2 regions of the Streptomyces sp. BoleA5 genome follow, and region 1 is predicted to be linked to the other one. Evidence: riboswitches for the same ligand, from Rfam matches in the RefSeq annotation. Region 1 holds a riboswitch; the other holds the start of a gene.
The links. A riboswitch is a leader RNA that binds a small molecule or an ion and turns the genes downstream of it on or off. The one in region 1 is predicted to bind glycine.

Region 1 (14,804 bases):
TGCCCTGCCAGAGCAGCATCCACACCTGGCTGTCGGCGAGGGCCCGCAGCACCTCCTCGTAGGCGTCGTACCTACCGGGCGTCACCTGCCGGAGCGCATGCTCCAGCCCCCCGCCCCCTCCCACGCCGGCGCTCACGTGTCCCGCCCTTCCGCGTCTGCCTTGTCCGCGTCGTCTGCTTCGCCGAATGCCTCGGGTGTCGTGCCGGACCCAGGTTATGCGCCCGTGCCGACATAGAAGGGTCGCACGCGCTCCAGCATCCAGTCGCCGATGGGGTCCTGTGCGACGTCCAGCAGCACCAGATTGACCTGCCAGGGAAGCGGTACGGCGCCGAGCGCGCGCCCGAGGGCGGCCATGGCGGCGGCCCGGTCCTCCTCCTGCCAGCGGTCGAGTTCGACGCCGACGAAGAGCGTGGCGGGGTCGCCCTCGACGCTGGCCAGGGCGCGGCGGGCGGAGAGCACGACGGGGGTGACGGCGAACTCGCCCGCCGCGGCGGCCAGGAAGTCGACCGGCTCCTCGTGCGGCGAGGGCTCCCACAGCCGGACCCGGGCGCCGCTCGGGGTGCCGGGCTCGCGGTCGGTGCGGCACAGCTCCATCACCGCGGCGGGCGGCAGCGGAAGACCCACCGCGCCCCCGGGGTTCACGGCGATCCCGAGCTGCGGGGGCAGCCCGCGGGCGAACTCACGGGCGGGCGCGACGGCGAAGTCCATGCCGGAACCGGCGGCCAGGAACTGCTGTTCGGAGCTGAAGACCGGAACGTAGACGCCGCCTTCGAGTTCGAGGGTCGGCAGGTCGAGGTCCGTGCTCTCGGGACCGCCGCCGTTCGGCAGCGGGATCCACAACTGCGAACGCCCGAGCACCTCCAGGACACGGGCCGTGGCACCCGGATCACCGAGTGCCGCGGACAGCACTTCCTCCAGCTCGTTGGCGGGCCAGCCGCCGGCACCGTGGCCCGACGGGGCGAAGCCGTCCGGTATCCGCTGCCCCGGGATGTTCACTGCGTCTCGCCTCGCAATTTGCCGTGGTGGTGCGCTCCGTGGAAACCCTATCCGGCGGCGGGCGCGAGCGACCCCGCACCTCATATACGTCACATATAGCTATCGTCCGGTTGCGAAGCGTCACTACGGCTCCGAAGGTAGGACGAGCAAGGAGAAAACCCTCAAACGGGAGATATCTCGACATGCGCATCACCAGGATCAACTCCACCCTCATAGCGGCGGCCGTGTGCGCCGCGCTGACGATGGGCCTCACCGGCGGTGTCGCGAGTGCCCAGGCCCCCACCCGGAGCACGGCCGTCGAGGTCGAGCACCTCGCCGCCCGGGCGGCGGAGACGGGCAACGCCGAACTCATCGCCAAGTTGGGTGACACGCTGTCCATCGGGGCCAAGCTCACCCAGGAAGCCCAGATCGAAAGCCCGGACTCGGCGAAGCTGGACGAACTCCGCAGGGGTCTGGAGGAGGCGAGCCGTCAGCTGGCCTCGGTCCTCGACCAGTCTGGTGCGGTATCTCCCGGCGTCACCGACCCGTCGGCCTTCGATCCGGGCGCGCCACAACCGGGCCTGGAGCCAGGCGATCTCGGTCAGCCGGGTGACCAGGGCGCCATCGACCAGGTCGGCGGGCCGGGCGACCAGAGCGCCGCGGACGCCGTCACCGACGTCAAGAACGCGCTCACCAAGCTGGTCCAGGACGTCACGGACCTGCTGGCCAAGGTGGTCGCCAAGGACCTCGCGGGTGTGACGGCCGGTGTCGCCACCGTCGTCGCCGACCTGCAGGCCCTGCTGATGGCGGTGCCGAAGCTGCTCACCGGCGCGCTGCCGCTGCCGCTTCCGCTCCCGCTGCCGCTCCCCCTGAACGACCAGGGAGAGCAGCTGCCGCCGGAGGCGCAGATCGCGCCGCAGGCCGAAATGGACCTCCAGGGTCAGTAGCGGTACCGCCCCTCACGCGACGCGGCCCGGCCGCTCAGCCGTCGAAGTCGATGGCCTCGAGCTCCCGGGCCGCTTCGCGGTCCAGCAGCACCACCGAGGCGCACGCCCCGGGGAGCCGGCCGGCCTCCGCCTCGGCGAGCAGCCGGCGCGAGGCGCTGCGGTGCCGGGCCATGGCGTACGCCGACACCCCCCTGCCGCGTTCGCGCTGACCGTCCAGAGCGGTCACCACGGGGACGTCCAGCAGCACCAGGTGCATACCCCGCCCCCGGCGCCGCGCCTGGCGGGCGACCCAGGCGCGCACCCAGCGCAGGGTGCCGCAGTCGTGCACGACGACGCTGTCGCCCGAGCGCAGCGCCCGCCACAGCCCGGCATAGTGCGCGATCCGCACCAGGGGGCGGTAGAGGGCGTACGGCAGCAGCCGCGGCAGCCGGGCCTGCCAGCGCTCCCTCACGTCCTGCGAGTCGATCAGGCGGGCACTGCCCTTCGCGCGCCGCATGAGGGTGCTCTTGCCGCCGCCGGGAAGGCCGGAGACGACCAGGACGTCACCCGGCGGATAGCGCAGTGTGCGCACGGGCCGCCGCCCCCGCCGCAGATCGAGCAGCCGGCGCGGCCGCACGGAGCGGCCCCCGCGGCGCGCCCCCCCGGCCCGCGCCGGTACCGGCCGGGACACGGCCGGGCCCCCGGCCGTCGCATACGCACTCTGCCACCGCACAGTTCGCCCTCCGGGTCCGACGTTCAAGAAATGGTAAATCCTGTGTCTTTGCCTACCCAGAGAAACGGCGGCGTTACAACCGGATCGGGACCGGACCGGGACATCCGGGACTCGATCGCGACAACGGCGGGCGCCCGTGCAATGATGGCGGCCTCAATCACATATAGGCCGTTCGAGGCCGCGCGGGAGAGCTTCCGCACCGCTGCGGCGGGCGGGACGCCGAAGGAGCAAGTCCTCCCTTGAATCTCTCAGGCACAGATACCGCGCGTTCGAGGCACATCTGAAAAGCGGGCGAGCCCTCCCGGCGACGGGGGCGCCGCCCCACCCAAGGTGCAAACCGGGACTCCTCCGACCGGAGGGTCCAGGTGAACCTCTCAGGTTCCGATGACAGATGGGGAGGACCTTCCCCGTCATCGCCCTACCTGTCCCTTCCTCGCCTTGGGAGCCCGCCCGATGAGTGAACCCCGCCGTACCGCACTGGACGCGCTGCACCGCGCCCTCGGCGCCACCATGACCGACTTCGCGGGCTGGGACATGCCGCTGCGGTACGCCAGCGAGCGCGACGAGCACACCGCCGTGCGGACCCGGGCAGGTCTCTTCGACCTGTCCCACATGGGCGAGATCACGGTCACCGGTCCGGCCGCGGGCGAGGCGCTGGACCACGCGCTGGTCGGCCACATCTCGGCGCTGGCCGTGGGACGTGCCCGCTACACGATGATCTGCGCGCCCGACGGCGGCATCCTCGACGACCTGATCGTCTACCGCCTCGGCGACGAGGAGTACATGGTCGTCGCCAACGCCTCCAACGCCCAGGTCGTCCTCGACGCGGTCACCGAACGCGCCGCCGGCTTCGACGCCGTGGTCCGCGACGACCGGGACGCCTACGCGCTGATCGCCGTCCAGGGCCCGAACTCCCCCGCCATCCTGAAGTCGGTCACCGACGCCGATTTGGACGGGCTGAAGTACTACGCGGGCCTGCCGGGCACCGTGGCCGGCGTCCCCGCGCTGATCGCCCGCACGGGCTACACCGGCGAGGACGGCTTCGAGCTCTTCGTCGCCCCGGCCGACGCGGAGAAGCTGTGGCAGGCGCTGACCGAGGCGGGCGCGGACGCCGGCCTGGTGCCCTGCGGCCTGTCCTGCCGGGACACGCTGCGCCTGGAGGCGGGCATGCCGCTGTACGGGCACGAGCTGACGACCGCGCTCACCCCCTTCGACGCCGGCCTCGGCCGGGTCGTGAAGTTCGACAAGCCGGGTGACTTCGTGGGGCGCGAGGCGCTGACCGCGGCCGCCGCCAAGGCCGAGGCCACGCCGCCGCGCAAGCTGGTCGGCCTGGTCGCCGAGGGCCGCCGGGTCCCCCGGGCGGGCTACCCCGTCGTGGCGGGCGGCGAGGTGGTCGGCGAGGTCACCTCCGGCGCCCCGTCCCCGACCCTGGGCAAGCCGATCGCCATGGCGTACGTGGACGCCGCGCACGCGACGCCGGGCGCCCTTGGTGTGGGCGTGGACATCCGCGGTACGCATGAGCCGTACGAGGTGGTGGCCCTGCCGTTCTACAAGCGGCAGCGCTGAGGTCCCGGTCACATCCGGTACAGCCGTCCCATCTGTCAAGACAGCCGTTCACCAGCACATACCGTCATCCAGGAGAATTCACGCCATGAGCAACCCCCAGCAGCTGCGGTACAGCAAGGAGCACGAGTGGGTCTCGGCCGCCGACGCGGACGGCGTGTCCTCGGTGGGCATCACCGAGCACGCGGCCAACGCCCTCGGCGACGTCGTCTACGTCCAGCTCCCGGCGGTGGGCGACACGGTCGCCGCGGGTGAGACCTGCGGAGAGCTGGAGTCGACCAAGTCGGTCAGCGACCTGTACGCCCCGGTCTCCGGCGAGGTCACCGAGGTCAACGAGGACGTCGTCAACGACCCGTCGCTGGTGAACTCGGCGGCCTTCGAGGGCGGCTGGCTGTTCAAGGTGAAGATCTCCGAGGAGCCGGGCGACCTGCTCTCCGCGGACGAGTACACCGCCTTCACCGGCAGCTGACCGCCCGAGACCTCCACCGCTGCGCCCTGTCCACTCCGACCTCCGGACGGATGACCCCCTGATGTCGCTTCTCAACAGCTCACTGCACGAGCTCGACCCCGACGTCGCCGCCGCCGTCGACGCCGAACTGCACCGTCAGCAGTCCACCCTTGAGATGATCGCCTCGGAGAACTTCGCTCCGGTCGCGGTGCTCCAGGCCCAGGGCTCGGTGCTGACCAACAAGTACGCCGAGGGTTACCCCGGCCGCCGCTACTACGGCGGTTGCGAGCACGTCGACGTCGTCGAGCAGCTCGCGATCGACCGGATCAAGGCGCTCTTCGGCGCCGAGCACGCCAACGTCCAGCCGCACTCGGGCGCGCAGGCCAACGCGGCCGCGATGTTCGCGCTGCTGAACCCCGGCGACACGATCCTGGGTCTGAACCTCGCCCACGGCGGGCACCTGACCCACGGCATGAAGATCAACTTCTCCGGCAAGCTCTACAACGTGGCCGCCTACCACGTGGACGCCGAGACCGGGCAGGTCGACATGGCCGAGGTCGAGCGCCTGGCCAAGGAGTCCCGCCCGAAGCTGATCATCGCCGGCTGGTCGGCGTACCCGCGGCAGCTGGACTTCGCGGCCTTCCGGCGGATCGCCGACGAGGTCGGCGCGTACCTGATGGTCGACATGGCGCACTTCGCCGGTCTGGTGGCGGCGGGGCTGCACCCCTCCCCCGTGCCGTACGCGGACGTCGTCACCACGACCACGCACAAGACGCTGGGCGGCCCGCGCGGCGGCGTCATCCTGTGCAAGGCGGAACTCGCCAAGAAGATCAACTCGGCGGTCTTCCCCGGCCAGCAGGGCGGCCCGCTGGAGCACGTCATCGCGGCGAAGGCGGTCGCCTTCAAGGTGGCGGCGAGCGAGGAGTTCAAGGACCGCCAGGTCCGCACCCTGGAGGGCGCGAGGATCCTCGCGGAGCGGCTGACGCAGGACGACGTCACCGCGGCCGGTGTCTCGGTGCTGTCCGGCGGCACCGACGTCCACCTGGTCCTGGTGGACCTGCGCGACAGCGAGCTCGACGGGCAGCAGGCCGAGGACCGGCTGCACGAGATCGGGATCACGGTCAACCGCAACGCGGTCCCGAACGACCCTCGTCCGCCGATGGTCACCTCCGGCCTGCGCATCGGCACCCCGGCGCTGGCCACCCGCGGCTTCGGCACCGAGGACTTCCGCGAGGTCGCCGACGTCATCGCCGAGGCCCTCAAGCCGGGCTTCGACGCGGAGACCGCCAAGGCGCTCGGCGCCCGGGTCACCGCCCTGGCCGGCAAGCACCCGCTGTACCCCGGCCTGAAGTAGCGAGCATCACCCGGTGTGCGGGGCCGTCCGCGAGGACGGTCCCGCACACTGGAGCAAGCGCGGCGCACCCACGCCGCCCACGTACCACTCCGGCGGCGACCCCGCCGGCCGCCCGCGGACAACGGGGTCCGCGAATCCGAGGAGTCATCGCACCGTGGCCATCTCCGTCTTCGACCTCTTCTCGATCGGCATAGGCCCGTCCAGCTCCCACACGGTCGGCCCGATGCGCGCCGCGCGGATGTTCGCCCAGCGGCTGAAGAACGACGACCTGCTGGCGGGTGTCGCCTCCGTGCGCGCCGAACTCTTCGGCTCGCTCGGCGCGACCGGCCACGGTCACGGCACCCCCAAGGCGGTGCTGCTGGGCCTGGAGGGGCACTCCCCCCGCACCGTCGACGTCGACACCGCCGACGAGCGGGTCGAGCACATCCGCAGCAGCGGCCGCATCAGCCTGCTCGGCGCCCACGACATCCCGTTCTCCGCCGCCGACGACCTGGTCCTGCACCGGCGCCGCTCGCTGCCGTACCACGCCAACGGCATGACGCTCTTCGCGTACGACGAGACCGGCGCGCCCGTGCTGGAGAAGACCTACTACTCGGTGGGCGGCGGCTTCGTCGTCGACGAGGACGCGGTCGGCGAGGACCGCATCAAGCTCGACGACACCGTGCTGAAGTACCCCTTCCGCACCGGCGACGAGCTGCTCCGCCTCACCCGGGAGACCGGGCTGTCCATCTCCGGCCTGATGCTGGAGAACGAGAAGGCCTGGCGCACCGAGGCCGAGATCCGCACGGGCCTGCTGGAGATCTGGCGCGTCATGCAGGACTGCGTGCGGGCCGGGCTGACCCGCGAGGGCATCCTCCCCGGCGGCCTCAAGGTCCGCCGCCGCGCCTCGGCGACCGCCCGCCAGCTGCGCGCCGAGGGCAACCTGGCGGCGCACGCCATGGAGTGGGTCACCCTGTACGCCATGGCCGTCAACGAGGAGAACGCCGCGGGCGGCCGCGTCGTCACCGCCCCCACCAACGGCGCCGCCGGCATCATCCCGGCCGTCCTGCACTACTACGTGAACTTCGTGGCCGGGCAGTCGTCGGAGGCGGAGAGGGAGGACGGCGTCGTCCGCTTCCTGCTCGCGGCGGGCGCGATCGGCATGCTCTTCAAGGAGAACGCCTCCATCTCCGGCGCCGAGGTCGGCTGCCAGGGCGAGGTCGGCTCCGCCTGCTCCATGGCCGCGGGCGGCCTCGCCGAGGTCCTCGGCGGCGGCCCGGAGAAGGTCGAGAACGCCGCGGAGATCGGCATGGAGCACAACCTCGGCCTCACCTGCGACCCGGTCGGCGGGCTCGTCCAGATCCCCTGCATCGAGCGCAACGGGATGGCCGCGGTCAAGGCCGTCACCGCCGCGCGCATGGCGATGCGCGGGGACGGGCGGCACCACGTCTCCCTCGACAAGGTCATCAAGACCATGAAGGAGACCGGGGCCGACATGAAGGTCAAGTACAAGGAGACGGCGCGGGGCGGGCTCGCGGTCAACGTCATCGAGTGCTGACGCCGCGGACCCCAAGCCGGGGCGGACTGCGCGTCAGCGGTACGTGAGCACCGCCCACACGGCTGTCGCGGCGACCGCGAGGGCGTAACAGGCGGTGGCGGCGCGGAGGATGCGCGCGTTCGCCCGGTCGCTCCACGGCGTGCGGGACAGCAGCAGGGCCAGGGCGGGCAGGACGAGGACGGCGTGCAGGCTCACGCCGTGCAGCGGCTTGAGGGGGGCCGTGGAGGCGTAGGCGGCGGCCTGGTGGCCGGTGCGGGTGAGGTAGACGCCGCGGGCGATCATGGCGGCGCCGGAGAGCAGGGCGACGAGCAGGATCGCGAAGCCGGCGCGCAGGGCGAGGGGCATGCCGGCGGGGCCGTTGGGACGGCGCCGGAAGGACGCGAGGGCGAAAGCCGACAGGACGGCGACGAGTACGCCGCCGCCGACCGCGAGGGTCATCGAGACCGCGGTGTCGAAGCCGGTCTCCATGTCGAGGTGCGACGGCACGCGCCGCCACGCCTGCAGGGTGATGCCGGCGACCTCGACGACGCAGTCGGCGGCGAACACGACCAGCAGCGGGGTGCGCAGGCGCGCGCGGACGTCCAGGTACGAGGTGACCCAGGTGATCGCGACGAGGGTCAGGCCGAAGGAGAGCCCGAAGGTCACGGGCTTGCGCCAGGACACCGGGCCGTCCCAGGGACCGCCGTCCACCGCGAGGACGGCGAGGTGGAACAGGCCCGACAGGATCAGCACGGCGCCGGTCGCGTGGCACAGGCGGTCTGCCGTGCGCAGGCCGCCGAGGGTGCGTCCCGGGGCCGTGGGTTCGGTGGTCGTCGCCATGGCCCCAGCCTGCCGGGGGCGGCGCGGCCGGTCGTCGTCCTGGAGGAGGCCGGCCGGCTGCGCCCCCGGGAGCAGCCGTTCCCGTCAGCGGGTGGCCGCGTGCACGATCCCCGAGGTCGCCGCGATGCGGTCGAGCAGGAACATGGTGCCCACGCTCGCCGCGATCCAGCTGCAGAGGATGACGATCCCGCGGGTCAGGCCGTCGTGGTGGAAGTAGGCGATTCCGTCCATGGCACGGACGCCCACGCCGGCCGGCATGACGGAGGCCAGGGGCTCCAGCCAGCCCGGCAGGAAGTACGGCGGGAGGACGCCGCCACTGGTGGCGTTCCCGATGATGAGCATGAAGATGGAGCCCAGGAGGACCCCGGCCGGGCCGAAGACGCGGATGAGCGCGACGGTGGCGGCGGCGACCGCCCCGGCCATGAGCGTGACGACTGCGAAGATCCCCAGGAAGGAACCGGGTATCGCGCCGAAGGCCGTGGAGGCGATGAGGGTGGTGGCCAGGCCGCCGACGACGGCGAAGAGGCCGATGCTCAGGACCCGCTGGCTGAAGGAGAGCCGTGGCGCGACCTGGTAGGTCAGCTGGCCGAACAGGAACCCTGCCAGGATCAGCCCGAAGGATGCGTAGAAGACCGACAGCCCTCTGCTGTCACCGGACGACAGCGGCAGGATGTCGACCACGGGGATCTTGTGGCCCTCGCCGTGCGGGACGGACGCCAGGGGGGTGAGCAGGGCGGACACGGCGGGGCCGTTCGCGCCGGCGTAGACGACCCTTTGCATGCCGCCCTCGGACAGGTAGGCCGCGTAGGCCTCCCGGTGCTCCACCGCGTCCCGGGCCGACGCCGCGTCTGGGTACCGGTCGACCTGGAAGGCCTCGGGCGCGATGCGCTGGAGGCGGACGTCGAACAGGGCCGCCGAGTGGTCCGAGGCCACGACGGCCACCGGCAGCCGGTGCGCCGTGGGCGTGTGGAAGGCGGCGAGGAAGACGCTGACGAAGGAGAGCCCCACGACGAGCACCGTGATCACCGGGGTGATCACGGCCTTCGGGCCGGTCAGTCCCGGCCGGGCGGGCGGTGCGTCGGTCTGCGGTCCCGGGACGTGCCGGTGCCGGTGGCGCGGTGGAGGCTGATCCGCCGGCGGTTGTGCGTCCGTGATGAGCACGCTGTCGGCCACGAATAGGCTCCTCCCAAACATGTAAGCTGACTTATATAAGTTAACAGACAAAAGGAAGGCACCCGGCATGCCCCTGCGCGAACCCCGCGAGCACATCGGCTATCTGATCTGGCAGCTCTCGCAGGCTTACGCGATCCGCATCGAGCACGCCATGCGCCCGCTGCGACTGACCCAGGCGCAGTTCAGCGCCCTCATGCAACTGAGCGTCCACGGGGCCATGTCGAGCGCCGAACTGGCGCGCCGGTGCGGAGTCACGCCGCAGTCCATGGGCACCGCCGTACAGGGGCTGACCGAGCGCGGACTGGTGGAGCGGCGGGCACACCCGACGCACGGCCGGATCATCGAGATCAGCGTCACCCCCGAGGGCGAGGAGCTCGCGGCCCACGCCGAGCGGGCCATCGCGCCGGCGGAGGAAGAGGCCCTCTCCCCCTTCGCCCCGCACGAGCGCGAGCGGGTCCGGGCCGACCTGCAGCGGATGCTGGCCACCCTCAACCCGCACGCACTGGCCGAGAGTGATTGAACTCTCACTAGTTTACCTTTCAAGCAAATTTCCCCTACCGTGGCAGCACGACCTACCACCCGATCGCGCTCCGCCCACCCGGGATATGGATTGTGCGATCCAGTATTTTTGGGGAATCCCATGGCTCACCTGCTGCACATCGACTCCAGCGCCCGCACCGAGGGCTCCGCGAGCCGTCGGCTGTCCGCCGCGTACGTCGACGCCTGGAAGAACGACGACCCGCACGGCACCGTCACCTACCGCGATCTCACCCTCGACACCCCGGCGTTCGTCTCGCCCGAGTGGATCACCGGGGTCTTCGGCCCCGCCGAGGCCGCCGACGCCGCCACCGAGGCCGCGGTGGCCGCCTCCGAGCGGCTGATCCGCGAGATGGAGGAGGCCGACGTGCTGGTGCTGGGCGTGCCGATGTACAACTTCGGCGTGCCCGCCGCCTTCAAGGCGTGGATCGACCAGGTGATGATGGCGGGCCGCACCTTCGCCTTCGGCGAGGACGGCCCGGAGGGCCTGCTGAAGGGCAAGAGGGCGGTCGTCCTGCGGGCGTCCGGCAGCGACTTCGACGACCCGGCCCTGGCGCCCATGGACTTCCACGCCCCCTATGTCCGCGGCGTCCTCGGCTGGATGGGCATCACCGACGTGGAGATCATCGCCGTCAACGGGTACACCCCCGAGCAGCTCGACTCCTCGGTCCGCGGGGCGGGGAACGCGATCAGCGCCTCGCTCGGCACGCCCGCACGGGCGGCCTGAGGCCCGCACGGGGCACTCCCCGCGGGTGGTCAGGGGGGTCTGGTACCGGTCGGCACACCCGCCCCCGGTCCGGGGCCGCTTCCCCAACTGACCAGGCTCGGCGCGGTCGGCCGGGGCCAGGTGCTGGTGAACCTCGCGCGGATCGGCGGCGTCCGCAGTGTGCTCGGGGACCCGGCCGTCGCGCGGGACGCCGTGCTCGCCCTGGTAGGCGGGGTGTTGGAGGCGGCGCCCGCCGCCCGTACCGTGCCGGTCGCCGTGGGACCCTGCGCCGGGGACCTGCCCGGCCCGCCCGCCGTGCTCCGGGTCCGACCGACCGTCAGATCCCCGCGCTGCGCGGGGCGGGGACGCCGCAGACCGCGGCGGGGCTGGTCGTGCCGCCGCAGCGGCCGGACGCCGGGGAGGCCCGCCTGCCGGCGGCGCCGGCGGCCCGAAGGACGGCGGCCGCACGGTCCTGACGGTCGGCCAGGTCCCGGGCGCCCAATGGCTCTGGTACCCGGCGGCCGACGGAACGGTCGACGCGGGGGTGCTCGGTCACCGGTGGTGGTGGTGCCGGCGACCTCCGCCGCGCGCCGCCTCTGATGCCCCGGCAGAGTGGCGATCCGCCAGAACCACTCATAGCGTCAGATTTCGGGTGACTCAGGACGTCGCCCGGAAAGCAGGTACGGCAGTCATGACACTTCGTCGGCCGCATGCGGCCGCCGTGGCCGCGGTCGTCAGTGTGCTGGGGCTGTGCGCCTTTCCCCGGGCCGAGGCGGCGTCGCCGGGCGCGCTCGTCGTCCGGCCCGGGGAGTCCGTCCAGGCAGCGGTGGACCGGGCCCGGCCGGGCGACGTCATCAAGATCCTCCCCGGGACCTACCCGGGCAGCGTCAACGTGACCAAGCCCCGGCTCACGCTGGTCGGCCACGGCGCCGACACCGTCCTCACCCCGGACGCGAGGCCCGACGGGAACGCCTGCGCCCAGGCGGGCCACGGGCTGTGCGTCACCGGAACGGAGCAGAGCGGCCTGGACGGCGTCCGGCTGCTGTCGCTCTCGGTCTCCGGCTTCCGCAAGAACGGCGTCGACGCCTCCTGGACCGACGGTCTGGAGGTCAGTGACGTGACCGCCGAGCACAACGGGCACCAGGGCATCGGTGTCCAGCACTCGGTGCGCACCCTCCTGCGCGACAACGTCTCCCGGCAGAACGGCGAGTCGGGGATCTTCCTGGCCAACACCGCCGACGCCGAGGGCGGTGCGCTGGACACCCGGCGCACCCGCGTCAGCGGCAACGAGCTGACGGGCAACCGGATCGGGGTCGTGCTGCGCCGGGTGCGCAACCTGGGGGTCGTGGACAACCACATCACCGCCAACTGCGGCGGCGTCTTCGTCGTCGGCGACGAGGGCGTCCCGCGGGCCGGGGGCCTGACCGTCTCCGACAACCTCGTGGCGGCGAACAACAAGTACTGCCCGCCCAACGCCCGGCTCCCGTTCATCCAGGGTGCCGGGATCGTGCTGACGGGGGCGGAGCGGACCCTGGTGGTCCGCAACCGGGTCGTGGACAACCACGGCACCTCACCGATGTCCGGCGGGATCGTGCTCTTCCGCAGTGTGGTGGGCGCCCCCGACACCGGCAACACCGTCCGGGGCAACACGACCCTGGGCAACAGCCCGGCCGATCTGGCCGACCGTGACCGGGGCACCGCGAATGTCCTCCGTGACAACACGTGCCGCGTCTCCGAACCGAAGGGGTTGTGCGAGGAATGACCTTGACAGAAACCACCAGCGCGGACGGCACCGCGAACGCGGCGCGCGCCGAGGCCGCCACTCCGCCGGCGATGCGGCTGCGCGAGCTCGTCTTCGGCGCCGCCTGTGCCGCCGCAGTACGGGCCGCGGTCAGGCTCGGCGTGCCGGACGCTCTCGGCAAGGACCCGTCGCCCGTCGACGAGCTCGCCGCCATGGTCGGCACCGCGCCGCGCCAGCTGCGCCGGCTGCTGCTCGCCCTGGCCTCGTACGGGATCTTCGAGGAGCAGGCCGACGGCCGCTTCGCCCACACCGAGATGTCGCGGATGCTCCGCAAGGACAGCCCGAACACCCTGCACTACATCGCGCTGTGGTGCACCGAGCCGTGGACGTGGGAGGTCTGGCCGCGGCTGGACGAGGCGGTGCGCGGCGGCCGCAACATCTTCCCGGAGGTCTTCGGAAAGGAGTTCTTCGAGTACCTCCACGACGACGCCCGCGAGAGCGCCCGCGTCTTCGACCGCGCCATGACCGCCTCCAGCCGGCAGTCCGCCGAGGACATCGCCGCGCTGCTCGACCTGTCCGGTGTCGGCTCGGTCGCCGACATCGGCGGCGGCCAGGGACACGTGCTGGCCGCGCTGCTGGAGAAGCACCCCGAGCTCCAGGGCACGCTGCTGGACCTGCCGAAGGTCGTGGCCGGCGCCGACCCGCGGCTGCGCGAGGGCGGTCCGCTCGCCGCGCGGGCCCGGCTGGTGCCCGGGGACTGCCGGGTGGACATCCCGGTGACCGCCGACATGTACATCATCAAGAACATCCTGGAGTGGGACGACGACAGCACACGGCGCACGTTGCGCAACGTCGTCGCGGCGGGCGGCGCCGGCACGAAGGTGATCGTCATCGAGAACCTCATCGACGACACGCCGTCCATGCGCTTCACCACCGCCATGGACCTGCTCCTGCTGCTGAACGTCGGCGGCCAGAAGCACACGCGGGACAGCATGGTGAAGCTGATGACGGAGGCCGGGCTGCAGGTCGGCGAGGTGACCCCGGTCAACGCCTACCTGCACGCCCTGCACAGCACCGTCGGCGGGGGGCGGTGACCGGCTAGCCGGTCATCTCCCCCACCAGACCGGTGGTGTGCCGGCCCGCCCGGAACTCCGGGCGGGCCAGCACCTTCCGCAGGAAGCCGGCCGTGGTGCACACGCCCTCGCCGCGCACCCGCAGTTCCTCCAGGACGCGGTCCATCCGGGCCAGCGCCCGCTCCCGGTCCGGGGCCCAGACGACGGCCTTGGCGAGCAGCGAGTCGTAGTCGGGCCCGATCCGCCAGCCGGGGAAGGCGTGGGTGTCCACCCGTACGAAGGGGCCGCCGGGGGCCTCGAACTCGGTGAGCACGCCCGGGGTCGGGGCGAAGTCGCGTGAGGGGTCCTCGGCGTTGACGCGGCACTCCACGGCGACCCCGCGGTGCACGACGTCCTCCTGGCGCAGGGTCAGCGGATGACCGGCGGCGACCAGGATCTGCTCCCGGACCAGGTCGATCCCGGTGACCATCTCGGTGACAGGGTGCTCCACCTGGAGCCGGCAGTTGACCTCCATCAGGTGGAAGTCGCGTTCGGGGGTGAGCACGAACTCGAAGGTGCCCACGCCCGTGTAGCCGACCGCCCGGGCGCCGCGGACGGCCGCCTCGCACATCGCCGACCTCAGCCGGGCCGGCAGGTCGGGGGCGGGGGTCTCCTCGACCAGTTTCTGGTGGTGCCGCTGCACCGAGCAGTCGCGCTCGCCGAGGTGGACGACGGCGCCGTGCCGGTCGCAGAGCACCTGCACCTCCACATGGCGGGCCCGCTCGACGTACCGCTCCAGGTAGAGCCGGTCGTCGCCGAAGACGGACCGGGCGTGCGCCGCGGTGCGCCGGTAGCTGTCGAGCAGCCGGTCCGGATCGGTGACCACCGCCATGCCGCGCCCCCCGCCGCCCGCGACGGCCTTGAGGATCACCGGGTAACCGGTCTGCTGCGCCGCCTCCTTCGCGTCCGCGGCCCCGGCCAGCGGACCCGTGCTGCCGGGCAGCACGGGCAGTCCGGCCTCGGCCATCAGCGCGCGGCAGGCGGCCTTGTCGCCCAGCCGGGAGAGCACGTCCGGGGAGGGCCCGATGAAGGTGAGGCCGTTGGCCTCGCAGACCTCGGCGAAGTCGGGGTCCTCGGACAGGAAGCCGTAACCGGGGTGGACGGCCTGCGCGCCGGTGCGGCGGGCGGCCTCGACGACGGCGGGGATGTTGAGGTAGCTCGCCCTCGCCGGGGGCGGTCC
Region 2 (14,804 bases), on a different contig from region 1:
CCGCGCAGGAGCGCAACTCCCGCGAGCCGGAGGCGCCGTGCCCGCCGGGGAGACCGGGGCCGGCGATCGCGTCGTTGACACGGGAGGTGTAGTCGGGGACGGCTCGCTGCACGACGTCGGTGAGGTTGAAGGTGAGGCCGAAGGCGAGGACGACGAAGGTCAGTCCCGCGGCGAACCGCACCCCGCGCTGCCGCTCGCGGAACGCGCGCACCCGCTCGCCCACCCTCCGGCCGGCCAGCGCGAAGAAGAGCAGCGGAATCGCGGTGCCGACCGCGAAGGCGACGGCGAGCACGACCGTCCCCGGGCCGATCCGGTGGGTGGCGCCGGCGACGGCGATCGCGGCGAGCACAGGACCGGCGCAGGGCACGTACACCGTCCCGAGGACGAGTCCCAGCAGGAACCCGCCCCGGCCGCCCCCGACGCGCCGCTGCCCGAGCCGGGCGAACGGGCGCTCCAGCAGGTCCTGCACGGCCGGGAACATCATGGCCACGCCCAGCAGGAGCAGCACGCCGAGTCCCACCCACCGCAGGATGTCCGGCGGCACCGGCAGGGCGCCGAGCACAAGGGTGCCGAACAGCGTGATGAGGCTGAAGCTGACGACCAGTCCGGCCATCACCGCGTACGGCCGGCTCCTGCGCGCCGGTTCCGCCCCCTGCCGGGACGCGGGGACCCCGCCCGAGAGGAAGACCAGGGGCAGGACGGGAAGCACGCACGGGGAGACGGCGGTGACGAATCCACCGACCAGCCCGATGAGCAGCAGGGTGAGCAAGACGACCTCCGGACGGGGCTCTCACGAACGGCCCCGGGGGGAACGGCGGGCGCCGGGAGCCTGATCCCCGGCACGACGCGGACTGACGGTGCCGCCTCCACGGGCGGCGGCGGGCACGGCCTCAGACGGCGGTGGCCCCGGCGGTCACCGGGACGGCGAGCACCATGGAGCGGGGGCGGATCGGTGCGCGGCCGTGCCCTGCGCCCGCACCTCGCGCCGGGTGGCCGTGGTCTTCACCACGTCCGGGGAGCGCGCGGCCGGTCGCCCGGCCGTCGCGGCGCTCTCCGGCGGCGGTGACGACCGTGATGTGGTTCGTCTCGGTCACGAGCGGCCTTTCTCGCACGTCCCGGGCCGAGCACGACCCGATTCCCCCACCTCTCCAGATGTGGAAACGACTGTGACAGAGCCATTCGTCACCTGTCAAACAGGTGACGCCACTACTCCGGGCATCAGCCATCCCCAGTGCACATGAGACGAATCACTCCCTTGACAGGTGACAGTCGGGGAGACATCGTCGACGGAACGACACCCGCCCGCGGAGGAGACGACGCGATGCCGCCCACGCAACACAAGACGCCCGATGCCGCCGCGACGGCGCGCAGGACCCGGTTCGGCAAGCTGCCGGAGCGCATAAGGCCCGACCAGATGGTCCAGGAGACCCCGGCCACGGCACCCGACCCGGCCCGGCGCGTGTACAGCGCCGACGAGTGGCTCGTCCGCTACTGCCTGTGAATCGCGCCGGTCCCACCGGCCGTGAAGACGGAGGTTTTCCCGTGCGTGTCCCCAAGCCCCTCCTGGCGGCGTCCCTGATGGTGCTCGCGGCGGCCGTGAGCGTCGCCTGCTTCGCCCAGGTCGTCTGACCGCCCCGCCCACTGCGCCTCGCCGGCCCGCCCCGACCACCGTCGGGGCGGGCCGGCGCCCTCTTGCCCAGGCCCGGCCGGGCACGCCGGGCGGCGCTTGACGCATTTGAGACGACCGGTCATATTGGATTCCCGGCGCAGGTCCACCCGTCGCTCCGGCGCGACGCGTGCGGCCTGCGCCGCGGCCGGCGCCGCCGCTGTGGCGCCCCGCCCGGCCACCCCCAACCAGCCGAACCGTCGAGGAGAACCATGTCCACGTACCGCGCATTCGAGGTCACAGGCGCCCGCAACTTCGAGCTCGTCACCCGCGAGATCGTCGCCCCACCCGCCGGGCACGTCCGGCTGAGGGTGGAGAACTGCGGCGTCTGCCACTCCGACGCGCTCGCCGTGGAGGGCATGCGGGCCGACCCGTCGCAGCCGATCGTCCCCGGCCACGAGGTCGTCGGCGTCATCGACGCGGTCGGCGAGGGCGTGACCACCTGGCGGGTCGGCGACCGTGTCGGCGTGGGCTTCCTCAACGGACACTGCGGCGAGTGCACCTCCTGCCGCCGCGGAGACTTCGTCAACTGCACCGACCAGCCCCAGACCGGCACCACCACCGACGGCGGTTACGCCGAGATGATGATCGCCCGCAGCAGCGGCCTGGTCCGCGTGCCGGACGCGCTCTCCCCCGCCCTCGCCGCCCCGCTGCTCTGCGCCGGCCTCACGACCTTCAGTGCCCTGAGCCGGCTGGACGTCCGCCCCGGCGGGCTCGTGGCGATCCAGGGCATCGGCGGCCTCGGCCACCTGGGCCTCCAGTACGCCGCCCGGCTCGGCTACCGTGTCGCGGCCATCGCCCGCGGCCCCGAGAAGGAGCGGCTCGCCCTCGAACTCGGCGCGAACCACTACATCGACAGCGCCGCGCAGGACCCGGGAGCCGAGCTCCGCAAGCTGGGCGGCGCGGACGCCATCGTCGCCACGGCGTCGAGCGGCACGTCGATGACGCCGCTGGTCCCCGGGCTCGCCCCGCGTGGGCACATGGTCGTGGTCGGCGTCTCCATGGACCCGCTCTCCGTGGCCACGCCCGACCTGATCCTCGCCTCGCGCACCATCAGCGGCAGCCTGACCGGCTCCGCGATCGAGAACGAGGACAACCTCGAGTTCAGCTCGCGCTCCGGTGTCCGTCCGATGATCGAGACGATGCCCCTGTCGCAGGCGCCCGAGGCCTACGCGCGCATGATGTCCGGAAAGTCCCGCTTCCGGGTCGTGCTGGACGCCGCTGCCTGACCCGGCGGGGCGTGCCCTGCCGGGTGTATTTTTGACAGGCAGGAGACGACCGGCCATATTGCGGTCCGGAGGAGGAGGCGCCATGGCCCGGCAGAGCATGCGCGAGGCGATCGTCGACGCGGCGGTCGCGCAGTTCCACGCGAAGGGGTACAACGCCGCGGGCGTGAAGGACATCACGGACGCGGCCGGAGTACCGAAGGGGTCGTTCTACAACCACTTCGACAGCAAGGAGTCGCTGGCCCTCGTCGCGCTCGACCGCTACGGCGCGGGCCGGCGGACGCACGAGCTGGCGGAACCGGGAATCCCGCCGCTGGCCCGGCTGCGCGCGCACTTCGAGATGCTGCGGGACGAGACCGTGGACGCGGACTTCACCCGGGGCTGCATGTTCGGCAACTTCGGCGCCGAGATCGCCGACCACAGCGAGACGATCCGCGCGGGCGTCCGCACCTCACTCGGCGTGTGGGCCTCGCTGATCGCCGGCGCGCTCGCCGAGGCGCAGCGCGCCGGCGAGCTGCGGGCGGACCTCGACACCGGGCGGACGGCACGGTTCGTGCTCAACGCCTGGGAGGGAACGCTGATCACCGCCCGTTCCGGCCGGTCGGACGAGGCCTTCGAGGACTTCTTCGACACGGTCTTCGGGACGATGCTCACCCCGCCGCCAGGCACGTCCTGAGGTGTGACGACGCGATGGTGCCCGGCCGCCCCCGGCGACCGGGCACCGTCCCGTCAGCGATCGCCCGGCCGTTCGAGCACCGGCTTCACGTCCAGGACGGGCGTGCCGTCCAGCGCCTCCAGGTCCCGCACCCGCAACCGCAGGCCGTCCGCCTCGACGACCCGGACGCGGTGCAACCCGACCGGGTTCGGCCGGTCCGGCGACCGCGTGGCGAACACCCCGGTGAGCGGCCGTTCCCGGTCTCCACGCGGCCGCAACTCCAGTACGTCCCTGCGGGCCCGGTCCAGCCAGGTCAGCACGACCACGTCCGTACCGGCCCGCAGCCCGCGCAACGCCCGAGCGACGCCGGGCTCGAAGACCAGCCACGCCTCCGGGGACCCTTCGTCCCCCTGCTTCGGCGCCTCGTCCCGGCTCCGCAACGGCGACTCGACATACCCCACGGCCCGCAGGACGTACTCCGACTCCGGCGCCCCGTCCATCCGCCACCTCCTCCGGCGTCACGATGTGCCATCGCACCCCCGGTCCGTGCCGTCGAACGGCCCGGACAGGGCACAGTGGTGATCCTGCATCACACGAGCCGAGGACGGACCATCCTGTGCGTGATCGACACCGCGGCCGAGGCCATGGTGACCCGGTTCCTCCGCGACCATCCGGACGCCGGGCGGGACGGTGCGACGCACCCCGCGCTGCGCGGCTGTACCGAGGTGCCGTGGGCCGACCTCCCCGGCCGCCCCGCGGGGCTGCCTGCCCTCCTCCACGCGCTGTTCGACGAACGCGCCGCGCCCGAGGCCGTGCGGCGCTCACCGACGTCCTGTTGGACGGCGTCTTCCGGAGGGGCGCCGCGATGCCGGCCGCCCTGCCGTTCGTCATCCGCCTCGCCGTGTGTCCTGAGGTCCCGGTGCGCTCCGGCCTCACCGACCTCGTCGCCGTGGCGGCCGAACTCGCCGAGCCGGTCGATCCGGAAGACGAGCATGCGGTGCGCCTCCGGGGGTTGGACGCCGATCATCCGGAACGCGCGCTCTGCCGTGCCGTGCTCGCCGCGCACGCCGCCCTGGTGCGCCCGATGATGTCCGACGACCCGCCGCCCGCCTGAGAGGCTGCCACGGGGCGCACCAAGGTCACGGCCTCAAGACAGCCGTACGCACGCCCTGTTGGGACACGGATCCGGCTGCGGCACCCGCCGCGCGGGCCACGACCCCTCGATTGGCCCTGGCCGGTCGCCGCGGCGCCTCCGTAGGCTCGCGACATGCGGATCCGTATCGTCGACGCCTTCACCGACCGCCCCTTCGCCGGCAACCCCGCTGGCGTGCTGCTGCTGGACGCGGACAGCTTCCCCGAGGACGGCTGGCTCCAGCGGGTCGCCGCGGAGGTCAACCTCTCCGAGACCGCGTTCGCCCATCCCACGCCGGGCACCCAGGACACGGACTGGGCCCTGCGCTGGTTCACCCCCAGGGCCGAGGTGAACATGTGCGGGCACGCGACGCTCGCCACCGCGCACATCCTGCACAGCACGGGCGCCGCCCGCGGCCCGGTGAGGTTCGGCGCCCGCTGCGGCGTCCTCACCACGACCGCCGCCGAGGACGGCACCATCACCATGGACTTCCCGGTCGCCCCGCTGACCTCGGTCGTCGTCACGGGCGAGATCTCCGCGGCGATCGGCGCCGACGTGCTGTCGGTGCACGAGACCGGCGACGACGTGGGCGACCTGATGGTGGAGGTCGTCGACGAGAGGACCGTACGGGCGCTCACGCCCGACATCGCCGCCGTCGCCGCGCTGCCCTCCAGGCGCGGCCTCGTCGTGACCGCCGCCGCCGAGTCCCCGGCGACGACCGGCTACGACTTCGTCTCACGCGGCTTCTTCCCCGCCGTCGGCATCGACGAGGACCCGGTCACCGGCAGCGCCCACACCGCGCTGGCGCCGTTCTGGTCACGGCGTCTGGGCCGCGACGAACTCACCGGGCTGCAGGCCTCGGCGCGTTCCGGCCTGGTGCGCACGGTGCTGAGCGGCGACCGCGTACGGCTCAGCGGCCGTGCCGTCACCGTGATCGACGGCGAGCTGCACGCCCACCCGTAGGGCGGTCTCAGGCGGTCGGCAGCCAGCCGACCTTCCCGGCGAGCAGGGCGTAGCCCACGAAGGCCACGATGTCGATGAGCCCGTGGGCCGCCACCAGCGGCCCCACCCGGCCCCAGCGCCGGTAGAGCAGCACGAAGACGACGCCCATCGCCATGTTCCCGATGAGCCCGCCGATGCCCTGGTAGAGGTGGTACGAGCCGCGCAGCACACTGCTGGCCACCAGCGCGCCGACCGGGGTCCAGCCCAACTGGCCCAGTCTGCGCAGGAGATAGCCGACGACGACGACCTCCTCGAGCACGGCGTTCTGGATCGCGGAGGCGATCAGCACGGGGATCTTCCACCAGACGTCGGGCAGCGACTCCGGCACGACCGTCAGGTTGAACCCGGAGGCGCGCGCGCCCAGATAGAACAGCAGCCCGGTGCCGCCGATGGCCGCGGCCAGGGCGGCGCCGCGCAGCAGGTCGGTCCGCGGGCGGCGCAGGTCGAAACCGATGACCGGCATGCCCGTTCCCTCGCGGGCCAGCAGATGGGCGACGAGCGCGACCGGGACGAGCGCCGTGGCGACGCCGAACAACTGCCAGGACAGGTCCAGCCACGGACGGCCCGGCGCCTGCGAGCCGACGAGGGTGGCCGCCTGGTCCTTGAGCCCGCCGGGCTTGGTCAGCGACCCGACGAAGCTGATGAGTGCCGAGAGCGCGCTCGCCCCGAGCGACAGCGCGAGCACCAGAAGGGTCTCGCTGCGCAGCGTACGCGGGGCGAGCCGCTCCACCGTGCCGGCCCCGGCCCCGCCCGGCTCCGCCGCGTTCCTGTCCTCAGATGCCTCCACCCGCGCCATCCTGCCTCATCGGTGCGACGGCGCGGGCGGCGGCTCAGCGTTCCCGCGGCCACTCGTGCACGGGGGCGCCGGTGTGCATCAGCTCGCAGTAGCGCAGGGTCATCGCGGCCAGCGCCCGCTGGCGGTCCAGCCCGCGGTCCAGCTCCTGGTGGAAGGCGACGGCCTGCCACTCGGCGCCGTTCATGCGGTTGCGGCAGCGGCCCTCGATGATGCCGAGGTAGTGGTCCCGGTCCACCGGGTCGATCCCCCAGGCGTCCAGTCCCGCGGCGGCCATCGGCAGCAGTTCGTCCAGGACGAGCTCGACGGCCCCGATCTCCATGAGACCGCTGCCGCGCCCCGGCCGGGGCCAGGTGAACACCGCGTCGATGCCGTACCGGCACGCGGCGTCGAAGTTCGCGGCGGCCGCCGCGAACGGCAGCCGGCTCCACACGGGGCGCGACGCCTCGGCGAGGGAGCGGACGAGCCCGTAGTAGAAGGCGGTGTTGGCGAGCACGTCGGCGACGGTGGGCCCGGCCGGCATCACCCGGTTCTCCACCCTCAGGTGCGGCACGCCGTCGACGACCGCGTACACGGGGCGGTTCCAGCGGTAGATCGTGCCGTTGTGCAGCGTGAGTTCCTTCAGTTGCGGCACCCCGCCCTCGTCGAGGACGTGCAGCGGGTCCTCGTCCTCGCAGATGGGCAGCAGGGAGGGGAAGTAGCGCACGTTCTCCGCGAAGAGGTCGTACGCGGAGTCGATCCAGCGTTCGCCGAACCAGGTCAGCGGGCGCACGCCCTGGGCCCGGTGCTCCTCGGGCCGGGTGTCGGTGGCCTGCTGGAAGAGGGTGGGCCGGGTCTCCCGCCACAGCTCACGGCCGAACAGGAACGGGGAGTTGGCACCGAGCGCCACCTGCGGGCCGGCCACGACCTGCGCGGCGTTCCACACCGCGGCGAAGCGCGCGGGGGTGACCTGGAGGTGCATCTGCATCGAGGTGCACGCGGCCTCCGGGGCGATCGAGCCGGAGACGCAGGTCAGCCGCTCCACCCCCGAGATGTCGAGGGTGATGTCCTCGCCGCGGGCGGCCAGGATGCGGTCGTTGAGCAGCATGTAGCGGTCGACGCGGGAGAGATTGGCACCCACCAGGTCCTGTGCGCCGAGGGTGGGCAGGATTCCCACCATGACGATGCGCGCGCCGACCTCGCGGGCCTTTCCCTCGGCATATCCCAGGCCCATGCGCAACTCTTCGGCGAGACGGTCCAGGACCCGGCCGGAAAGCCGGTGCGGCGCGATGTTCACTTCAATGTTGAACTGCGCGAGCTCGGTCTGGAAATCGCGGCTCGCGATGCGCTCGAGGACCTCCTCGTTCATCATGCGCGGCAGCCCGTCGCGGTCGGTGAGATTGAGTTCGATCTCCAGCCCCATGAGATTGCGGGGACGGTCGAACCGCTTCTCCTCCAGCAGTCGTTCCAGCCCCAGCAGGCACTGCTTGAGCTTCCTGCGGTACCGCTGGCGGTCGGCCAGGTCGAACCCCGTGGCCGCGACCTTTTCCCCCATCGGAGGTCCTTCCTCGAGTGGGCCGTGATCACATCATGCCCAGCCCTGAGATCGATAAGGCCCCCGGCCCCGGTCCGGAGCCGCTAAGCTGGCCAAGAGCACCGTCTCGCGGCACATTCCACGGGCACGTACGGAATTCACATGCCGACGTCGGCCCTCTCGTGAAAAACACCGATGAGATTCAGCCATCCGCAGTAACACGGAAAGCGCAGTTCACGGCGTGGGCGACGGTGCAATCGGGGAGCAATTACCTGCCCAGGGTGTCCTGGAACCGCCTTGCCCGTAATATCACTGACGGCTAGATGAAACACTGCGCGAACACACCTCGTATATCCTTTCGTTCACAGGCAGAGCCTCCGCGACCCGCCGCGCGCCCGCGACGCACCGGCCACGGGAAGGGATCCGCATGCCCACGCTGATTCCGTTCGTCGCCGCCCCCACGCGCCTCACGGATCCGGGCTGTCCCGGCCTGCCGCCGTGTCGTCTGCTCCATCGCTGACAGTGCTGTCCGCACCCCGCCGAGCACCCCCGTGTCTCCTCATGAGAGGCCGCCCACCATGCCGCTGCAGGTAGCCCCAGCCCCCGCTCCCGCCCTGCGGAGCGTTCTCGCCGCCCTGAGCTCCCCGACCGCAGTCCGCGAGGCCCGCACCCCCTCGCTGCGCAACGCCACGGGGCCGCTGGTCGCCGAGCACCCGCTCCCGCTGCACGTCCTCGACCCCGTGATCACCGAACCGGGAGGACTGCCGCGCGCGCGACTGACCGGCTGGCGCTTCCACATCCGCACCGGCGAGAAGGTCGCCGCCGCTGGCGAGACGGTGGACACCCCGGACGGCTGGGCGTTCTCGCACTTCTGCGAGGGCCCCTACCTCGACTCCACCGAGCGCGCGCTGCGCCAGGCCGACGCGCTCACCACCCCTTACCAGCCGCACCTGCTCTCGGTACCGGGGCTCTACATGCTGACGCTGTGGCTGCACGGGGACGTCGCGGCCGACGCGGGCACCGCGCAGCCGGCCCCCGCCGACCTGCTGATCCCGCTGGCGCCGGCGCCGCCGGGGATCGCCGCGCACCGTATGCACCGGCTCTCCGACCTGGTGCCGGTGCTGACCCTGCGGCTGGCTCCGCCACCGCTGCTGGGCACCACCGCCTGAGACTGCCGGCTGGGGCGACCTCGCACGCCTCCGTGACCGTCCGGTCACGGAGGCGTTGCATTGTCCGGGCAACCGCCCGCGAGAGTGAATGCGTCCCCAACTAACGAGGACAGCTCACGCGAAATCCCTGCGGAAATCCCTCAGTAGAGCAACACTGGGACCGACCGACTGAACGGGGGAGCGGCATGACTGAGGTTCCTACCCAAGGCAGCCGTACTTCACACCACTCGCAGCGAAAGACGTCGTCCATGTGCCCGCACCAGCCGCAGTGTCCGTCCGCCGGCAGCCCCGACCGTGAGGCCGCCCACATCACGGCCAGCCACCCCGAGCAGGGCTGGAGCCTACTGTGCAACGGCGTCCTCCTCTTCGAGGACACCGGTGAGCTGCTGCCCGACGGGCAGATCATCGCCCCGCACCGCCCGCTCGGCAGCGAGCACATCGTCACGGCGGCCTGACCGGGCCGGGAACGACACAGGGCCGACCCCGCTGCTGCAGCGGGGCCGACCCTTGAGCGTCAACCGCCCTTACGCGTCGTACTCTTCGAGCGGAGGGCAGGAGCAGACGAGGTTGCGGTCGCCGAAGGCGCCGTCGATGCGGCGGACCGGCGGCCAGTACTTGTCCGCGGCCGACACACCGGCGGGGAAGACCGCCTCCTCACGGGAGTACGGGTGCCCCCAGTCGCCGCCCAGGGCCGCGGCCGTGTGGGGGGCGTTGCGCAGCGGGTTGTCGTCCTTGGGCCACTCCCCCGAGCCGACCCGCTCGACCTCGGCGCGGATCGCGATCATCGTGTCGCAGAAGCGGTCCAGCTCCGCGAGGTTCTCGCTCTCCGTCGGCTCGATCATCAGCGTCCCGGCCACCGGGAACGACATCGTCGGCGCGTGGAAGCCGTAGTCGATCAGGCGCTTGGCCACGTCGTCGACCGTCACGCCCGTCTCCTTGGTCAGCGGGCGCAGGTCGATGATGCACTCGTGCGCGACGAGCCCGCCGGGACCGGTGTAGAGCACCGGGAAGTGCGGCTCCAGGCGTTTGGCGATGTAGTTCGCGCTGAGCACGGCGACCTGGGTGGCGCGCTTGAGGCCCTCGCCGCCCATGAGGCGCACGTACGCCCACGAGATCGGGAGTATGCCGGCCGAGCCCCACGGCGCGGCCGAGATCGGGCCGACGCCCGTCTCCGGGCCGGCGGACGGCTGGAGCGGGTGGTTGGGCAGGTACGGGGCGAGGTGGGCGCGGACCGCGACCGGGCCCACGCCGGGACCGCCGCCGCCGTGCGGGATGCAGAAGGTCTTGTGCAGGTTCAGGTGCGACACGTCGCCGCCGAAGTGGCCGGGCTTCGCCAGGCCCACCAGGGCGTTGAGGTTCGCGCCGTCCACGTAGACCTGGCCGCCCGCGTCGTGCACCGCGGCGCAGATGTCGCCGATGTGCTCCTCGAAGACGCCGTGCGTGGAGGGGTAGGTGACCATCAGCACGGCGAGTTCCTCGCGGTGCTGCTCGATCTTGGCGCGCAGGTCCTCGACGTCGACCTCGCCGTCGCCGGCGGTCTTGACGACGACAACCTTCATACCGGCCATCACGGCGCTGGCGGCGTTGGTGCCGTGCGCGGAGGACGGGATCAGGCAGACCGTGCGCCGGCTGTCGCCGTTCGCGCGGTGGTAGGCGCGTACGGCCAGCAGGCCGGCGAGCTCGCCCTGGGAGCCGGCGTTCGGCTGGAGGCTGACCTTGTCGTAGCCGGTGACCTCGGCGAGGCGCTCCTCCAGCTCACGGATGAGGGTCAGGTACCCCTCGGCCTGGTCGGCCGGCGCGAAGGGGTGCATCGCGCCGAACTCGGGCCAGGTGACCGGCTCCATCTCGGTGGTCGCGTTGAGCTTCATGGTGCAGGAGCCCAGCGGGATCATGCCGCGGTCCAGCGCGTAGTCGCGGTCGGCGAGACGGCGCAGGTAGCGCAGCATCGCGGTCTCGGAGCGGTGCTGGTGGAAGACCGGGTGGGTCAGGTAGTCCACCGCGCGGGCCAGGCCGGCGGGCAGCGCGTCCTCGGTGGCCGCGTCCAGGGACTCGACGTCGGCGGTCACGCCGAAGGCGCCCCAGACCGCGGCGAGATCGGCGCGGCCGGTGGTCTCGTCGCAGGCGATGCCGACCAGGTCGGCGTCGACCTCGCGCAGGTTGACCCCGGCCTCGCGGGCGGCGGCCACGACCTCTGCGGCACGGCCGGGCACACGCGCGGTGACGGTGTCGAAGAAGGCGCCCGTGGTCACCTCGACGCCTCCGGCGCGCAGGCCGGCGGCGAGGACCGCGGCGTAGCGGTGGGTGCGGCGGGCGATCTGGGCCAGGCCGTCGGGGCCGTGGTAGACCGCGTACATCCCGGCCATGACGGCCAGCAGCACCTGCGCCGTGCAGATGTTGCTGGTGGCCTTCTCGCGGCGGATGTGCTGCTCACGCGTCTGCAGCGCCAGACGGTAGGCCCTGTCCCCGTCGGCGTCGACGGAGACACCGACCAGGCGGCCCGGCAGGCTGCGGGCGTACGTGTCGCGGACGGCCATGTAGCCGGCGTGCGGGCCGCCGAAGCCCATGGGCACGCCGAAGCGCTGGGTGGTGCCGACCGCGATGTCGGCGCCGAGCTCGCCCGGGGAGGTGAGCACGGTCAGGGCCAGCAGGTCGGCGGCGACGGTGACGATCGCACCGATTCCGTGGGCCTGCTCGACGACCGGCTTGAGGTCGCGCACGGCGCCGGAGGCGCCCGGGTACTGCAGCAGCACGCCGAAGACGCCCCGCTCGGCGATCTCCGCCGGGATGCCGTCGCTGAGGTCGGCGACGACGACCTCGACACCGGTCGGCTCGGCGCGGGTCTCGATCACGGCGACGGTCTGCGGGAAGGTGTCGGCGTCGATCAGGAAGACGCCGTCCTTGACCTTGCCGACACGGCGGGCGAGCGCCATCGCCTCGGCGGCCGCGGTGCCCTCGTCGAGCAGCGAGGCACCGGAGGTGGGAAGCCCGGTGAGGTCGGCGACGACCGTCTGGAAGTTCAGCAGGGCCTCCAGGCGGCCCTGGGAGATCTCCGGCTGGTAGGGCGTGTACGCCGTGTACCAGGCGGGGTTCTCCATGACGTTGCGCAGGATGACCGGCGGGGTGAAGGTGCCGTGGTATCCGAGGCCGATCATCGGCCGCAGCACCTGGTTGCGGTCGGCGAGCGAACGCAGCTCGGCGAGGACCTCGGGCTCGGTGCGGGCGCCGGACAGGCCGAGCGCCTCGGCGCTCTTGATCGCGTCCGGGACGGCTGCGGCGGTCAGCTCGTCCAGCGAGCCGTAGCCGACCTGCGCGAGCATCTTGGCCTGCGCACCGGCGTCGGGCCCGATGTGACGCTGCTCGAAGGGGATGCCGCGCTCCAGCTCGGAGAGTGGGATGCGGTTGGCGGTCATCTGCGGAGGCCTCCTGGTCTGGCGCGACACGGCCTCCCCCTCTGTCATCTGAACCTGAGAGCTTCACCGTCCCGCACATGCGCCGGGGCGGCTTTCACCGTCGGTGAGGAACAGGCCGCGCACAGTTTGTGCCGCCCTTTCCTGCTTTCCAGAGTGACCTCACCCATGCGGTACGGATGCCTGAGAGATTCCGGGGAGGGTTTGCTCCTTCGGCGCCCGACGGGCGGTTCCCCGCGTCGTCAGGACTCTCCCGCAAGGGGTCAGCAGCCGCTGTCAGCGTACCAGCGCGGTCAGGGAACGAGTCATGTGACAGCCGCCACCTTTCGTGCCTAAATAGGATTAAACGCGACCAGTTGGAGGGACCGTGCAGACCGGTATCGATCCGCGCAGCCTCATCGGACGCAGGGCCTTCGACCGCAACGGGATGAAGATCGGCACCGTCGACGAGGTGTACCTCGACGACGCCACCGGGGAACCCGAATGGGCTGCGGTGCGCACCGGTCTCTTCAGCCGTGACGCGTTCGTGCCGCTGGAACCGAGCGAGTTCACCGGGGAGGAGCTGCGCGTGCCGTTCGACAAGGCACTGATCAAGGACGCCCCGGACTTCGGCGTGGGCCGGCACCTCTCCCCCGAGCAGGAGCTCCAGCTCTACCACCACTACGGCATGAGCGGGCCCTCGCTGTCCGGCCCGGTGCCGGAGCCCCCGCCGGACCGCGACTTCGGCACGCTGGCGGGCGACAGCTGACGCGGGAGCGCCGGCATGCCCGATAACACCAGCGGGAGCGGCTCGGACGGCTCCAGCTCCGTGTCGTCCACCGCGAAGGTTCGCACCCGCCCCGGCGCCGCCGAACCCGGTTCCTCGAAGCGCACGGTGACCCTGCCGACGCCGCTGCCCTGCACCCATCCGGCGCCGTACTCGCTGTGCCGTACGTCCTGGCCGGGCACCCAGCGCCGCTCCTGCGGCGCAGGCTCCCGGGGTACCTCCGCGGGCCGCTCCGGCACCCCCTGCGACGCACCGGAATCCTCCTCCGCGGCGCTCTCCTCCTCCCGTTCCGCCGCCTGGGCGAACAGGTCCTCCTGCGTGAAGTCGGCGAGCCCGGCGACACCGACCCCGAGCAGCCGGACGCCGCCGGTGATGTCGACGGCCTCGAGCAGCCGGGCCGCGGTCTCCCGGACGACCGCCAGGTCGTCGGTCGGGGCGCGCAGCGTCTCGGAGCGGGTCAGCGTCGTGAAGTCGTAGCGCCGCACCTTCAGCACCACCGTGCGGCCCGAGCGGCCCGCGGAGCGGAGCCTGCGCACGCAGCGGTCGGCCAGGCGGTCCACCTCCAGCCGGACCCGTACCCGGTCGGTGAGGTCCACGTCGAAGGTGTCCTCGACCGAGACCGACTTGCTCTCCCGGTCGGCGACCACCGGCCGCTCGTCGACAGCCAGGGCCATCCCGTACACATGGGCGCCGTGCGCCTTGCCGAGCAGCCGCACCAGCTCGGCCTCCCCCGCCTCCACCACCTCGCCGACCATGAGAATGCCCGCTCTCCGCAGGTGCTCCGCCGTCGCGGGACCCACGCCGGGCAGCGTGCGCACCTGCATGGGGGCCAGCAGCTCACGCTCGGTGCCGGGCTCGATGAGCACCAGGCCGTCCGGCTTGGCCTGCTCCGAGGCGATCTTGGCGATCAGCTTGGAGCCCGCGAGCCCCACGGAACCGGTGACCCCCGTCGCCGCCCTGATGTCCGCCCTCAGCCGCTCCCCCACCGCGCGCGGGTCGTCCGCGATCCCGCCCGCCTCCAGGTCCACGAAGGCCTCGTCCAGGCTGAGCGGCTCGACCAGCGGCGAAAGCCTCGACAGCAGCTCCATCACGGTGTCGCTGATCTGCCGGTAGACCGCGAAGCGCGGAACGAGGTAGGCGGCGTTGGGGCACAGCCTGCGCGCGTGGGCCATGGCCATGGCCGAGTGCACCCCGTGCACCCGGGCCTCGTACGACGCGGTCGCCACCACCCCGCGCGGCCCGACACCCCCCACGATGACCGGCTTGCCCCGCAGACTCGGCTTCGCGGCCTGCTCGACGGCGGCGAAGAACGCGTCCATGTCGAGGTGGAGGATGGTCGGCGCGCTTCTCACAGTCACCGATGGTGCACCATTGGTCCGACATCCGCCGTACGTGTGTACGGCGGACGGATGGGGCGCGGCCGGTCCGGCCCGGTCAGCCCGCGCGGTTGCGGCGCCGTGCCAGCTCGTCGCCCG

Region 2: linked by a shared signal. The riboswitch ahead of gcvP (aminomethyl-transferring glycine dehydrogenase) and the one ahead of gcvT (glycine cleavage system aminomethyltransferase GcvT) in region 1 are both predicted to bind glycine.

Annotation. Positions count from the first base shown of each region.
Region 1 covers NZ_KB892146.1:39,186-53,989, forward strand. Annotated here, with positions in the region: gene B085_RS0135895 (enhanced serine sensitivity protein SseB C-terminal domain-containing protein) at 1-136, opposite strand, end outside; gene B085_RS0135900 (enhanced serine sensitivity protein SseB) at 214-996, opposite strand; gene B085_RS0135905 (hypothetical protein) at 1,179-1,922, shown strand; gene B085_RS0135910 (AAA family ATPase) at 1,957-2,634, opposite strand; glycine riboswitch at 2,808-2,908, shown strand; glycine riboswitch at 2,910-3,032, shown strand; gene gcvT (glycine cleavage system aminomethyltransferase GcvT) at 3,088-4,200, shown strand; gene gcvH (glycine cleavage system protein GcvH) at 4,286-4,666, shown strand; gene glyA (serine hydroxymethyltransferase) at 4,728-5,999, shown strand; gene B085_RS0135930 (L-serine ammonia-lyase) at 6,154-7,536, shown strand; gene B085_RS0135935 (hypothetical protein) at 7,570-8,355, opposite strand; gene B085_RS0135940 (ABC transporter permease) at 8,440-9,528, opposite strand; gene B085_RS44905 (MarR family winged helix-turn-helix transcriptional regulator) at 9,596-10,048, shown strand; gene B085_RS0135950 (FMN-dependent NADH-azoreductase) at 10,169-10,792, shown strand; gene B085_RS49805 (hypothetical protein) at 11,109-11,327, opposite strand; gene B085_RS0135960 (right-handed parallel beta-helix repeat-containing protein) at 11,463-12,533, shown strand; gene B085_RS0135965 (methyltransferase) at 12,530-13,606, shown strand; gene B085_RS0135970 (acetyl-CoA carboxylase biotin carboxylase subunit) at 13,611-14,804, opposite strand, start outside.
Region 2 covers NZ_KB892095.1:166,449-181,252, forward strand. Annotated here, with positions in the region: gene B085_RS0111335 (cytochrome c biogenesis protein DipZ) at 1-769, opposite strand, end outside; gene B085_RS0111340 (hypothetical protein) at 891-1,094, opposite strand; gene B085_RS0111345 (hypothetical protein) at 1,322-1,501, shown strand; gene B085_RS0111355 (alcohol dehydrogenase catalytic domain-containing protein) at 1,879-2,895, shown strand; gene B085_RS42090 (TetR/AcrR family transcriptional regulator) at 2,978-3,568, shown strand; gene tsaA (tRNA (N6-threonylcarbamoyladenosine(37)-N6)-methyltransferase TrmO) at 3,622-4,047, opposite strand; gene B085_RS0111370 (hypothetical protein) at 4,413-4,661, shown strand; gene B085_RS0111375 (PhzF family phenazine biosynthesis protein) at 4,815-5,642, shown strand; gene B085_RS0111380 (type II CAAX prenyl endopeptidase Rce1 family protein) at 5,650-6,477, opposite strand; gene B085_RS0111385 (glutamate--cysteine ligase) at 6,512-8,008, opposite strand; gene B085_RS0111390 (hypothetical protein) at 8,566-9,156, shown strand; gene B085_RS0111395 (DUF5999 family protein) at 9,405-9,611, shown strand; gene gcvP (aminomethyl-transferring glycine dehydrogenase) at 9,681-12,566, opposite strand; glycine riboswitch at 12,601-12,723, opposite strand; glycine riboswitch at 12,725-12,829, opposite strand; gene B085_RS0111405 (PRC-barrel domain-containing protein) at 12,931-13,311, shown strand; gene B085_RS0111410 (DNA polymerase IV) at 13,224-14,681, opposite strand; gene B085_RS0111415 (MerR family transcriptional regulator) at 14,764-14,804, opposite strand, start outside.